One region of the Rhodococcus ruitaii genome, then DNA from elsewhere that is predicted to be linked to it. Evidence: riboswitches for the same ligand, from Rfam matches in the RefSeq annotation. Region 1 holds a riboswitch; each other region holds the start of a gene.
What was found. A riboswitch is a leader RNA that binds a small molecule or an ion and turns the genes downstream of it on or off. The one in region 1 is predicted to bind thiamine pyrophosphate.
Positions count from the first base shown of each region.

Region 2: it holds a riboswitch for thiamine pyrophosphate, as region 1 does, so the genes downstream of both, ACZI8W_RS21100 (thiaminase II/PqqC family protein) here and ACZI8W_RS00615 (3-oxoacyl-ACP reductase) in region 1, are expected to answer to the same signal.
Region 3: it holds a riboswitch for thiamine pyrophosphate, as region 1 does, so the genes downstream of both, thiO (glycine oxidase ThiO) here and ACZI8W_RS00615 (3-oxoacyl-ACP reductase) in region 1, are expected to answer to the same signal.

Region 1 is NZ_JBUYWC010000001.1:120,851-124,117, reverse strand. It holds gene ACZI8W_RS00630 (ABC transporter permease) at 1-166, shown strand, start outside; gene ACZI8W_RS00625 (DUF998 domain-containing protein) at 168-752, shown strand; gene ACZI8W_RS00620 (alcohol dehydrogenase catalytic domain-containing protein) at 756-953, shown strand; TPP riboswitch at 960-1,051, shown strand; gene ACZI8W_RS00615 (3-oxoacyl-ACP reductase) at 1,110-1,886, shown strand; gene ACZI8W_RS00610 (LLM class flavin-dependent oxidoreductase) at 1,883-3,226, shown strand.
Region 2 is NZ_JBUYWC010000017.1:78,754-82,020, reverse strand. It holds gene ACZI8W_RS21105 (carboxylesterase/lipase family protein) at 1-1,316, opposite strand, end outside; TPP riboswitch at 1,403-1,499, shown strand; partial or broken gene ACZI8W_RS21100 (thiaminase II/PqqC family protein) at 1,492-1,674, shown strand; gene ACZI8W_RS21095 (ABC transporter substrate-binding protein) at 1,698-2,690, shown strand; gene ACZI8W_RS21090 (ABC transporter permease) at 2,801-3,267, shown strand, end outside.
Region 3 is NZ_JBUYWC010000012.1:186,289-189,555, reverse strand. It holds gene ACZI8W_RS17475 (hypothetical protein) at 1-325, opposite strand, end outside; gene ACZI8W_RS17470 (NUDIX hydrolase) at 505-1,371, shown strand; gene thiE (thiamine phosphate synthase) at 1,376-2,077, opposite strand; TPP riboswitch at 2,104-2,218, shown strand; gene thiO (glycine oxidase ThiO) at 2,214-3,267, shown strand, end outside.

The DNA of each region.
Region 1 (3,267 bases):
CGGCCCGGTCGCGCAGATCGGTGAGTGGTTGCCATTCGGTGCCGCCGTCGAAGCGATTTCCGCGACGTGGGCGGGCACACCGGTGGACGCCGCCCACCCGATCGCGCTCGGCGTGTCGATCGTGGTGGGTGTAGCGATAGCGGGTGCCCTGTTCCGGTGGGACTGAGGTGATACCGACGCTCGGGGCGCTCGCACTGATCCTGTTCGCGGTGGTGTTTCTGGTCGACGGCATGACCCGGCCGGGCTACGACAGCATCCGCCAACCCGTCAGTGCGCTTGCCTTGGGACGGCGCGGCTGGGGCCAGATTTCGAACTTCGTGGTGTGCGGCGCAGCAGTCACCGTGGCTGCCTTTACGATCGACGGTGCGATGCTGCTGACGATCGCGGTCGCAGTGTTCGGGACGGCGCTGATCGTGTCGGGTATCCCGATGGACCCGATGCGCGGATATCCACCCGGCACGCCGAACACGACTCCGGCGCAGTACTCGTGGCATCACCGCGTACACGACCACGCGGGGGCCGTGGTGTTCTCGGCACTTCCGGCCGCCGCGCTGATCGCGGTGTTCACCGTTCCCGGCACGGGCTGGAAATGGTATTCCGCACTCACCGCGGCGGCGCTCGTCGTCGGTTTCGGGTGGTTCGGTCAGGCATGGGAGAACGATTCACCGCGCGCGGGCCTGATCCAGCGCGTGGTGATCGTCGTGGGGTGGTGCTGGCTCGCCGTGATGTTCGCGTTCGCGCTCGCACCGTGAGGGCTGTCTCTCGACGGCATCAGACCCGATGAGGTCCTGGTCACGATTGCTGCGGTGGGCCTGTGGCACACAGACCTCGCGGTTCAGCACGGCGACATCCCGGGCGACTTCCCGCTGGTACTCGGTCACGAGGGTGCCGACCACATCGCTCAGGTCGGCACGGGCGTCACCGGCTTCGAAGTGGGCAACCTGTTAACCTGACCTTCGAAACTCGACACGGGGTGCCGGACACGGCTGAGAACACACCCGTAGAACCTGATCTCGATCATGCGAGCGAAGGGATGCCGAGTCGGCGACGGGCCATCGGTCCCACGCCGTCTGCGTATCCCTTCGGTCCGAAGGGAAGGCGTCACAGCAATGTCCACAAGAACATCTCTGAAGAACCGGATCGTTCTGATCACGGGTGCCGGCCGCGGGCTCGGCCACAGCATTGCACAGGCCTTCGCGGACGAAGGTGCGTCCGTCGTCGTGAACTACCGGCACAGCAGCGATGGGGCACGGGCGCTCGCGGAGAGTATCGGCGCCGAACGCGCGATTGCTGTGCAGGCCGACGTCACCGACCGCACGCAAGTAGCGGCGATGTTCGACACAGCGCGCGCACATTTCGGACGTCCGGTGACCACCGTGGTGAACAACGCCCTGCCCGACTTCTCGTTCAACGGAGATGCTCGCGAAAAAGCGGATCGAATCGGCTACAGCGCCTTCGCAGCCCAGCTCGAAGGCATCGTCGGTGGTGCGGTGAACACCATCCAGGCCGCTCTGCCGGGAATGCGGGAGACCGGCGGAGGCAGCATCGTCAATATCGGGACCAACCTGTTCCAGAACCCGGTTGTGCCCTACCACGACTACACCGCGGCCAAAGCGGCCCTGCTGTCGACCACCCGTACTTTCGCTGCGGATCTGGGCCCCGAAGGCATCCGTGTGAACATGGTGTCGGGCGGACTCCTGCGCACCACCGATGCATCGTCCGCGACACCCCCGGAGGTCTTCGACCTGATCGCCGCGTCGACCCCGCTGCGCAAGGTCACGACCCCGGAGGATTTCGCCGCCGCCGTGCTGTTCTTCGCGTCCGATTGGTCGCGCTCGGTCACCGGGCAGAACCTCGTCGTCGACGGCGGGCTGGTGATGAACTGATGGCGGCGCGCACCCTGCATCTGAACGCATTTCTGTACGGCGCCGGTCACCATTCCTCTGCGTGGCGGCACCCGGACTCCGCAGCCGAACGCATCGGCGACATCGCCTACTTCGAGGAACTCGCGCGCACCGCCGAACGGGGATGCCTCGACGCAGTGTTCTTCGCCGACGGTCACAGTGTGAACCCCGCGTATACGGCCGGTACAACATGGTTTCTCGAACCGATCACGGCGCTCTCTGCAATGGCCCGGGCGACCGACAAAATCGGGCTGGTCACCACGGTGTCCGCAAGCTTCTACACACCGTTCCACGCAGCCCGTATGCTCGCGTCGCTCGATCACATCAGCGGTGGACGCGCCGGGGCCAACATCGTGACATCGATGTTCGACGCCGAAGCCCGCAACCATGGATTCGATTCGCTCCCCGTTCACGCCGAACGGTACGGCAGGGCGGAAGAGTTCATCGCCGCGATTGTCGCGCTGTGGGATTCGTGGGACGAAGACGCTGTGATCGCGGACCGTGCGGCCGGACGCTTCCTCGATGCCGATGCGATCCACCGGATCGAGCATCGCGGCAGACACTTCCGTGTAGACGGTCCGCTCACAGTGCCACGCTGCCCGCAGGGGCGCCCGGTCGTGTTCCAGGCCGGAGCCTCGGAAACCGGACGGGACCTTGCGGCCCGCCACGCCGAGGCCGTGTATTCGGTCGCCTGGGATCTTCCGGCAGCGCTCGAATTTGCCACCGACCTGCGTGCCCGTGCCGCCTCCGCGGGACGTGATGCCGCGTCGATCGCGATCCTGCCCGGTCTCGTCACCTACGTCGGACGCACCGACGACGAGGCCCAGGCGAAGAAGTCGGAACTGGACGCGTTTCTCGACATCGAGGGCGCTCTTACCCAACTCGGGGCCTTCACCGGCCAGGACTACACCGGCCACGACCTCGACGCTCCCGTCTCGGACCTGCCGCCCATCTCGGAATTCACCGGCCCACAGGGGCGATACGCGACGGTGCAACGAATCATCGAGACGCAGCGACCGACCCTGCGAGAGCTGCTCGGTTTTCTCGCTGCCGGCGGCGGTCACGCCACCATGATCGGCACACCCGAGTCGGTCGCCGACCGAATCGAGGAGTGGTTCGTCGCCGGTGCCTGCGACGGCTTCAACCTGATGTGCCCCGCTTACCCGGATTCCCTCGACGACTTCGTCGACCTCGTGGTGCCGGAGTTGCAGCGTCGCGGCCTGTTCCGCACCGAGTATCCGGGCAAGACCTTGCGCGATTCGCTGGGGCTGGAGGTGCCGTCTCCGCACACGCCCGAAGCCGTAGCGGCACACTCGGGGTGATTCGGGTGTGCAGTTGTTGTCGATTCTGCGCTGGAAAACGT
Region 2 (3,267 bases), on a different contig from region 1:
AGCCAGAAACTCGGGTCTCGTCCGAGCGTCCCGAAATTTCCGAACACGTAGGGCAATTCGGTTGCATGCCCGGCACCGATCCGCGCTGCCTTGAGCATCGGCGTCGCATGGTCGAATCGGTACACCCAGGTTGGGGAATGCACCGCATGCGCCTCCGCCACCCACAGCACCGGCATCCGGAATCCCGCGTCACGCGAGAGGGCCATCGCGCCGCTCGGCTTCGGCAGATCCGGATACGCGGCGGCGATCTCGGCAAGCCGTTCGGGCTCGAGATCGGGACGGTCCTTCGCGAGCGCCTCCAGCATCGCCCGCACCGCCGAATCGTCGACCGGCATCAACGGCGACTTCATGAAACGGAAGATCGACGGCTCGTCCTTGTTCGACCCGATGATGAGAGGCACCCGATGCGACAGGCCCTTCTGGAACGCCGCGACAGGATACTTGGGCACCAGGTCGCGGTCGACGACCGGTGTCATCGCCAACGTTCCGGGGATCTTCGTGGGGATCTCCCCGACCACCGTTTCTGCCGCCTCGACAAGCTGCGCGTAGGGCATCTGTCGCAATTGACCCACCCCGGACGACGGCACATCGAGGATGTCGAGAAAACGTTCCGCCACCATCGCGGCACGCTCGCGGCCGTATACCGATGTCGCCGGCGGCGACTGCGCGATCGCCCGATGGAACAACCCCTCGGCGCGCGGCACCGTCATCAGTGTCGTGATCGACCCCCCGCCCGACGATTCGCCGAACAGGGTCACGTTGCCGGGATCTCCACCGAAGTCCGCGATACAGTCGCGCACCCATTCGAGCGCCGCAATCTGATCTCGCAGACCGAGATTCGACTCGTATGTGTCGCCGGCCGTGGAGAACGACGACAGGTCCAGGAACCCGAACGCCCCCAGACGATAATTGAGCGTGACCACCACGACGTTGCCCGTCTCGCACAGCGCGCGGCCGTCGTAGATCTTCTGGCCCGAATAGCCGATCGCATAGGCGCCGCCGTGGATCCACACCATGACCGGGCGCTGCTTGCCGTCCGGTTCGGGTGCCCAGATGTTGAGCGACAGACAGTCCTCGCCGATTGCCATGCCCGAGGAGATCCCGATCGGACTGTTGGGACTCTGCGGAGCTATCGGCCCGTACCGCAGGCACTCGAGCACGCCCGACCACGGCTGCGGCATCTCCGGTGCACGGAACCTCATGTCGCCGCCGGTGGGGGCGGCGAACGGGATCCCCTTCCACGAATACACCGCGCCGTCGCGGTATCCACGTGCGTCGCCGTACTTGCATCCGACGACGAGTGTCTCGGCGTCCACATGACCTCCCGGTGAGCTACCCACATCCCAACGTACCTACGGGAGACTCCCCCGGCATCGTCCGGGCGAAGATGCTATCGTCGCCACCGACCGACACGGGGTGCTCCGCAAGCGCGGGGCTGAGATCACACCCGTCGAACCTGATCAGGTAATGCTGACGAAGGGATGTTTCGGGATGACTGTGCCTGCGCACGATTCACCGACCGACCGTTTCACCGATGCCCTGTGGGACCGCACGAAGGTTCCCCGCGACTCCATCGACGACCACGAGTTCCTGCGCAGCCTGGGCGACGGCACCCTTCCGCCCGAATCGTTCCGCTTCTACATCGAGCAGGATGCGCTCTACCGGCCCGGCTACGTCTCGTGATCCTCCGGCTCCGGATCGCTGCTCTCGTCGCCACCGCCGTCACCCTCTGCACCGTGAGCGCGTGCACCGGTGACAGTTCCGACGACACGGTCCGGTTCGCACTCGATTGGACTCCCAACACCAACCACACCGGCCTGTATGTGGCGCTGCAGGAAGGGCTGTTCGACGACGCCGGGCTCGACGTCGAGATCCTGCCCTACAACGATGCATCGCCCGACACCCTCGTCGACTCCGGCAACGCGGAGTTCGGCATCTCCACCCACGGATCGGCAACCTTCGCCCGCTCCGCCGGGGCCCACACCGTCGCGGTCCTCGCTCCGCTGCAGCACTGGGCCACCGCCATCGCCGTCGAAGCCGACCGTAGCGACCTCGCCCGGCCCACCGACCTCGACGGCCGCATCTATGCGGGATTCGGCGATCCCGGCTCCTCGGCGACCCTCGCACAGGTGATCCGCAACGACGGAGGACGCGGCGAATTCGAGGAGGTGGTACTCGGCACGTCGGCCTACGAAGCGGTGTACTCGGGCACCGCGGATTTCACCGTCTCCTTCCTTGCGTGGGAGGGGCTCGAAGCCGAGCACCGCGGCCTGCCCATGCGCTACTTCTCCTACGCCGACTACGGTTTCCCCGACGCCTATTCCATTGTCGTGAATGGCAACCAGGATTGGCTCGACGAGAATCCGGACCGAGCCCGCGCGTTCGTGCAGGCACTCCAGCGGGGGTACGAGATCGCCGCCGACGAACCCGATCGGGGCGCCCGCGCGCTGCTCGACGCCAATCCGGGTGCCTTCCCCGATGAGAGTCTCGTCTACGAGAGTCAGCGGATGCTCTCCGCCGAGTACCTGCGCGACGACCAGGGTCGCGTCGGAACCCTCGACACCGAGAAATGGGCGGGCTACGCCCGGTTCCTGTACGAGCAGGGGCTTCTCACCGGCCCCGACGGTGCACCGTTGACCTCCGAACCCGACTGGTCGACCTACCTCACCGACGACTATCAAGCACAGTGACCAGCAAGCGCAGTGACCCCGGCACCCTCGAGTCCGGGGTCACGACAGACAGTGTCGACGCTGCGGTGCGCCGCGCGAGTCGGGCGCTGCCCGCGATCGTCATCACGGTGATGCTCGTCGCGGTGTGGCAGCTCTACGTGATGGTCAGCGGAATCCGTCCGCAGGTGTTGCCGTCTCCCGCACGTGTGCTGCAGCAGGGGTGGGCCCATCGCACCGACATCGCCGAGCACGCGGCAGCGACACTGCAGGTCACGATCATCGGTTTTGCGGTGTCGTTGACCTTGGCGTGGGTGCTGGCGATCGCCGTCGATTTCTCGCCGTGGCTGCGGCGGGCGTTCGTGCCGCTGTTCGTGGCCTCGCAGACGTTGCCCATCATCGCCATCGCGCCCCTGATGATCATCTGGTTCGGCTTCGGGTTGCTACCCAAGATCCTGGTGATCGCCCTGGCCACGTTCTTTCCGATGGCGATCGGGTTGATCGAGGGATTCGCAGCGACCGACCGCGAGGCGGGGGCGCTTCTGCGCAGCATGGGTGCCACCCGCCGACAGGTGTTCCGGTATGTACGCCTCCCATCGGC
Region 3 (3,267 bases), on a different contig from region 1:
TACCGCCGGAGATGAAGCCGGTGGCGGCAGCCGCGTCGGCGATGGACAACGCGCTGTACAGATTCTGGGCGGCATTCGCGAGTGGCTCGGTGGTGGCGAGGAGGCGGTCGTGGGTCGCCTTCCGGCTGCTTGCGACCTGGGCGGATGCCACACCGGATACGACGAGCAGTACCGCGAGAACCAGCCCCAGCGAGATCAACTTGGCGGGTGTCGAGCGGAACAGTTCCCGCAGGCCGTCGACCCGGTCGCCCGGACCGTCGGAATCCTCGGCGGGCCGTGCCGAGCCGCCGACGGAATTGATCGGAGGGGTCACTCGTACGTTCACGGTGCACCCCTTCCTGGAAAGCTTGGTTGTGGCGAGCATATAAGTTGAATGGGGAGAATCGGCAGGCGTCCACATTGTCGGAGTTCCTCGCCGGAGTTCGCGAGCTCTGGCAACCGACACATGATGGTGGAGGCGTTGTGCCCTCGTGAGCATCCACGAGGGGCGGGAAGGCGGACGCAATGCGCGGTGACGGGGACGGCTGGGCGGTAGGACCCGACGGAGGACGTCGATGGGGCCTGCACGGTGCCGCGGGATTGCTGCTGCGCGCACCCGGAAACGACGGATCGCCCGCGGTACTGCTCCAGCTCCGCGCGGTGTGGAGCCACCAGGGCGGAACGTGGGCGCTGCCCGGGGGTGCGCGCGACAGTCACGAATCCGCCGTGGATGCCGCCGTCCGCGAAGCCCACGAGGAAGCCGGTATCGACAACGCCGCGGTCGCGGTGCGGTCCGAGCGGGTCACCTCCGGTACCCCCGGCTCGTGGACCTACACGACCGTCGTCGCTGATGCTCCTGCACCGCTGGACACCACCATGAACGGTGAGAGCCTCGAATTGCGATGGGTATCGGAGGCCGAGGTCGAATCGATGCCGTTGCACACGGGATTCGCCGATGCGTGGTCGGCGCTGCGTACCCGTCCGGTGCGGATGCTGCTCGACACCGCGAACATCCTCGGGGCCGGCGGACCGACCGGCTGGTGGCGCGACCGGCCCGGTGCGACAGGTGTGCTGCTCGCGGACATCGCGACCGCGCTCCCGCGTACCGTCGAGCTTCCGGATGGAACGTTCGGGTGGGTGTCGCGGGTGGAGGCGGTCCTCGAAGGTCAGGCACGCAGCGCGATCGTCGTCGATGCCCGCACCCACGTGCACACCGCCGACGGCAGCGGCGACGACGAGATCGCGCGGCTCGCGGAGGCTGCGGTGCCCGCTACCACGACCGCACTCGATCCGGCGGTGACGGTGGTGGTGACGGCCGACCGTGGTCTGCGTGATCGGCTGCCGCAGGGTGCTGTCGCGTTGTCCCCGTCGACGGTCCTCGGCTGGCTGTAGAAGGTTACGCGGACAGTGCAGCCTTCAGCGCCGCCGCGGCAGCGCGGGGGTCGTCGGCCTTCGTGATCGCCCGCACCACCGCGACGCGCCGCGCGCCCGCGTCGAGTACCTGCGGGAGGCGGTCGAGATCCACGCCGCCGATCGCGAACCACGGTCGTTGCGGATGCGATGCGTGCACCTCACGGATCACCTCGAGTCCCGCTGCGGTGCGCCCAGGCTTCGTCGGGGTGTCCCACACCGGACCGGACGCGAAGTAGTCCACGCCGTCCTCGCCGTCGGCGAGGACGGCCTGTGCGCGACTGGTCGTGGACCGGCCGATGACGATGTCGTCGCCGAGGATCGCCCGCGCTTGCTTCACCGGCAGGTCGCCCTGCCCGAGGTGCAGGATGTCGGCGCCGGCAGCGAGCGCGATGTCGGCCCGGTCGTTGACCGCCAGCAGTGCACCGTGGCGCGCGCAGGCATCAGCGATCACCTCGAGTGCGGCGAGTTCCTCACGGGCCTCGAGACGGCCAAACTTCTTCTCACCGGCGGAATCCTTGTCGCGCAACTGGACGATGTCGACGCCGCCGACCAGGGCTTCCTCGATGAACCGGGCGAGGTCGCGGGTGTCGCGACGGGCATCGGTGCACAGGTACAACCGCGCGGTCGCGAGGCGTCCACGGGGGTCGGGATGGTTGCCGCGGTAGGTGGTCCGGTAGGTCGTCACGGACAAGACGGTAGCCTCTACCTCGGAAGTGACAACACGGGAGTCCCGAGGTACGCGGGGCTGAGAGGGGGCCTGCCGGCCCCGACCGTTATGACCTGACCCGGATCATGCCGGCGCAGGGAGCGAGGTGGATGTCGTGTCGACGGTAGCCGTAATCGGCGGTGGAGTGATCGGTCTGGCTGTTGCGTGGCGCGCCGCCAGGGCAGGGTGGACGGTCACCGTCCGCGATCCTCATCCGGGCTCCGGTGCCTCGTGGGTTGCCGGAGGAATGCTTGCGCCGCTGTCGGAGGGGTGGCCCGGGGAAGAGCACGTCCTCGGTCTCGGCGCGGCGTCGCTGCGGCGCTGGCCGGAATTCGCGCGCACCCTCGCACACGAGACCGGCGTCGATGTCTTCACGGCGGGCGCGTCGCTCACCGTCGCGCTGGACGCCGCGGACGCCGCAGACTTGCGCACGATCGCGGCGTGGGTGAGTGAACAGGGCCACGAGATGCAGATTCTCACGCGGGCCGAGATCCGCGATCTCGAACCGTCGCTCGGTCCGAGGGTCAGGCTCGGTCTGCTCGCACCCACCGAACTGTCCGTCGACAACAGAAAGCTCGTCGAGGCGCTACACCGCGCTGCTGTCGCCGCGGGCGTGCGGTTCGTCCACGATCCCGTCGGCAACCTCGCCGATGTGCCCGACGACCGTGTCGTCCTGGCGGCCGGGTCTGCCTCGGCGAATTTGTGGCCGGGTCTTCCCGTCCGGCCGGTCAAAGGGGAGATCCTGAGGCTGCGCACGCGCCCCGGAGCAACCCCGCCGCCGCAGCACACCGTGCGCGGCAGCGTGCACGGACGCCCCGCGTACCTGGTACCGCGCGCCGACGGGCTCGTCGTGGGCGCGACCCAGTACGAAGCGGGAGACACCGAGGTCACGGTTGCGGGAGTGCGCGACCTGATCGCCGACGCCGAAATGCTGTTCCCCGCGATCGGCGAGTACGAACTGCACGAGGCGAGCGCGGGTCTGCGCCCGATGAGCCCCGACAATCTGCCGTTGATCGGCCGGTTGTCGGAGCGGGTGATCGCCGCGACCGGGCACGGCCGCAACGGGGTTCTGCTCACGGCGATCACCGTCGATGCGGTACTCGCCGAACTCGCCGACGACCCGCTCCCCGAAGCGACACACGCAGATCCCCGCCGATTCGTGAAAGAGA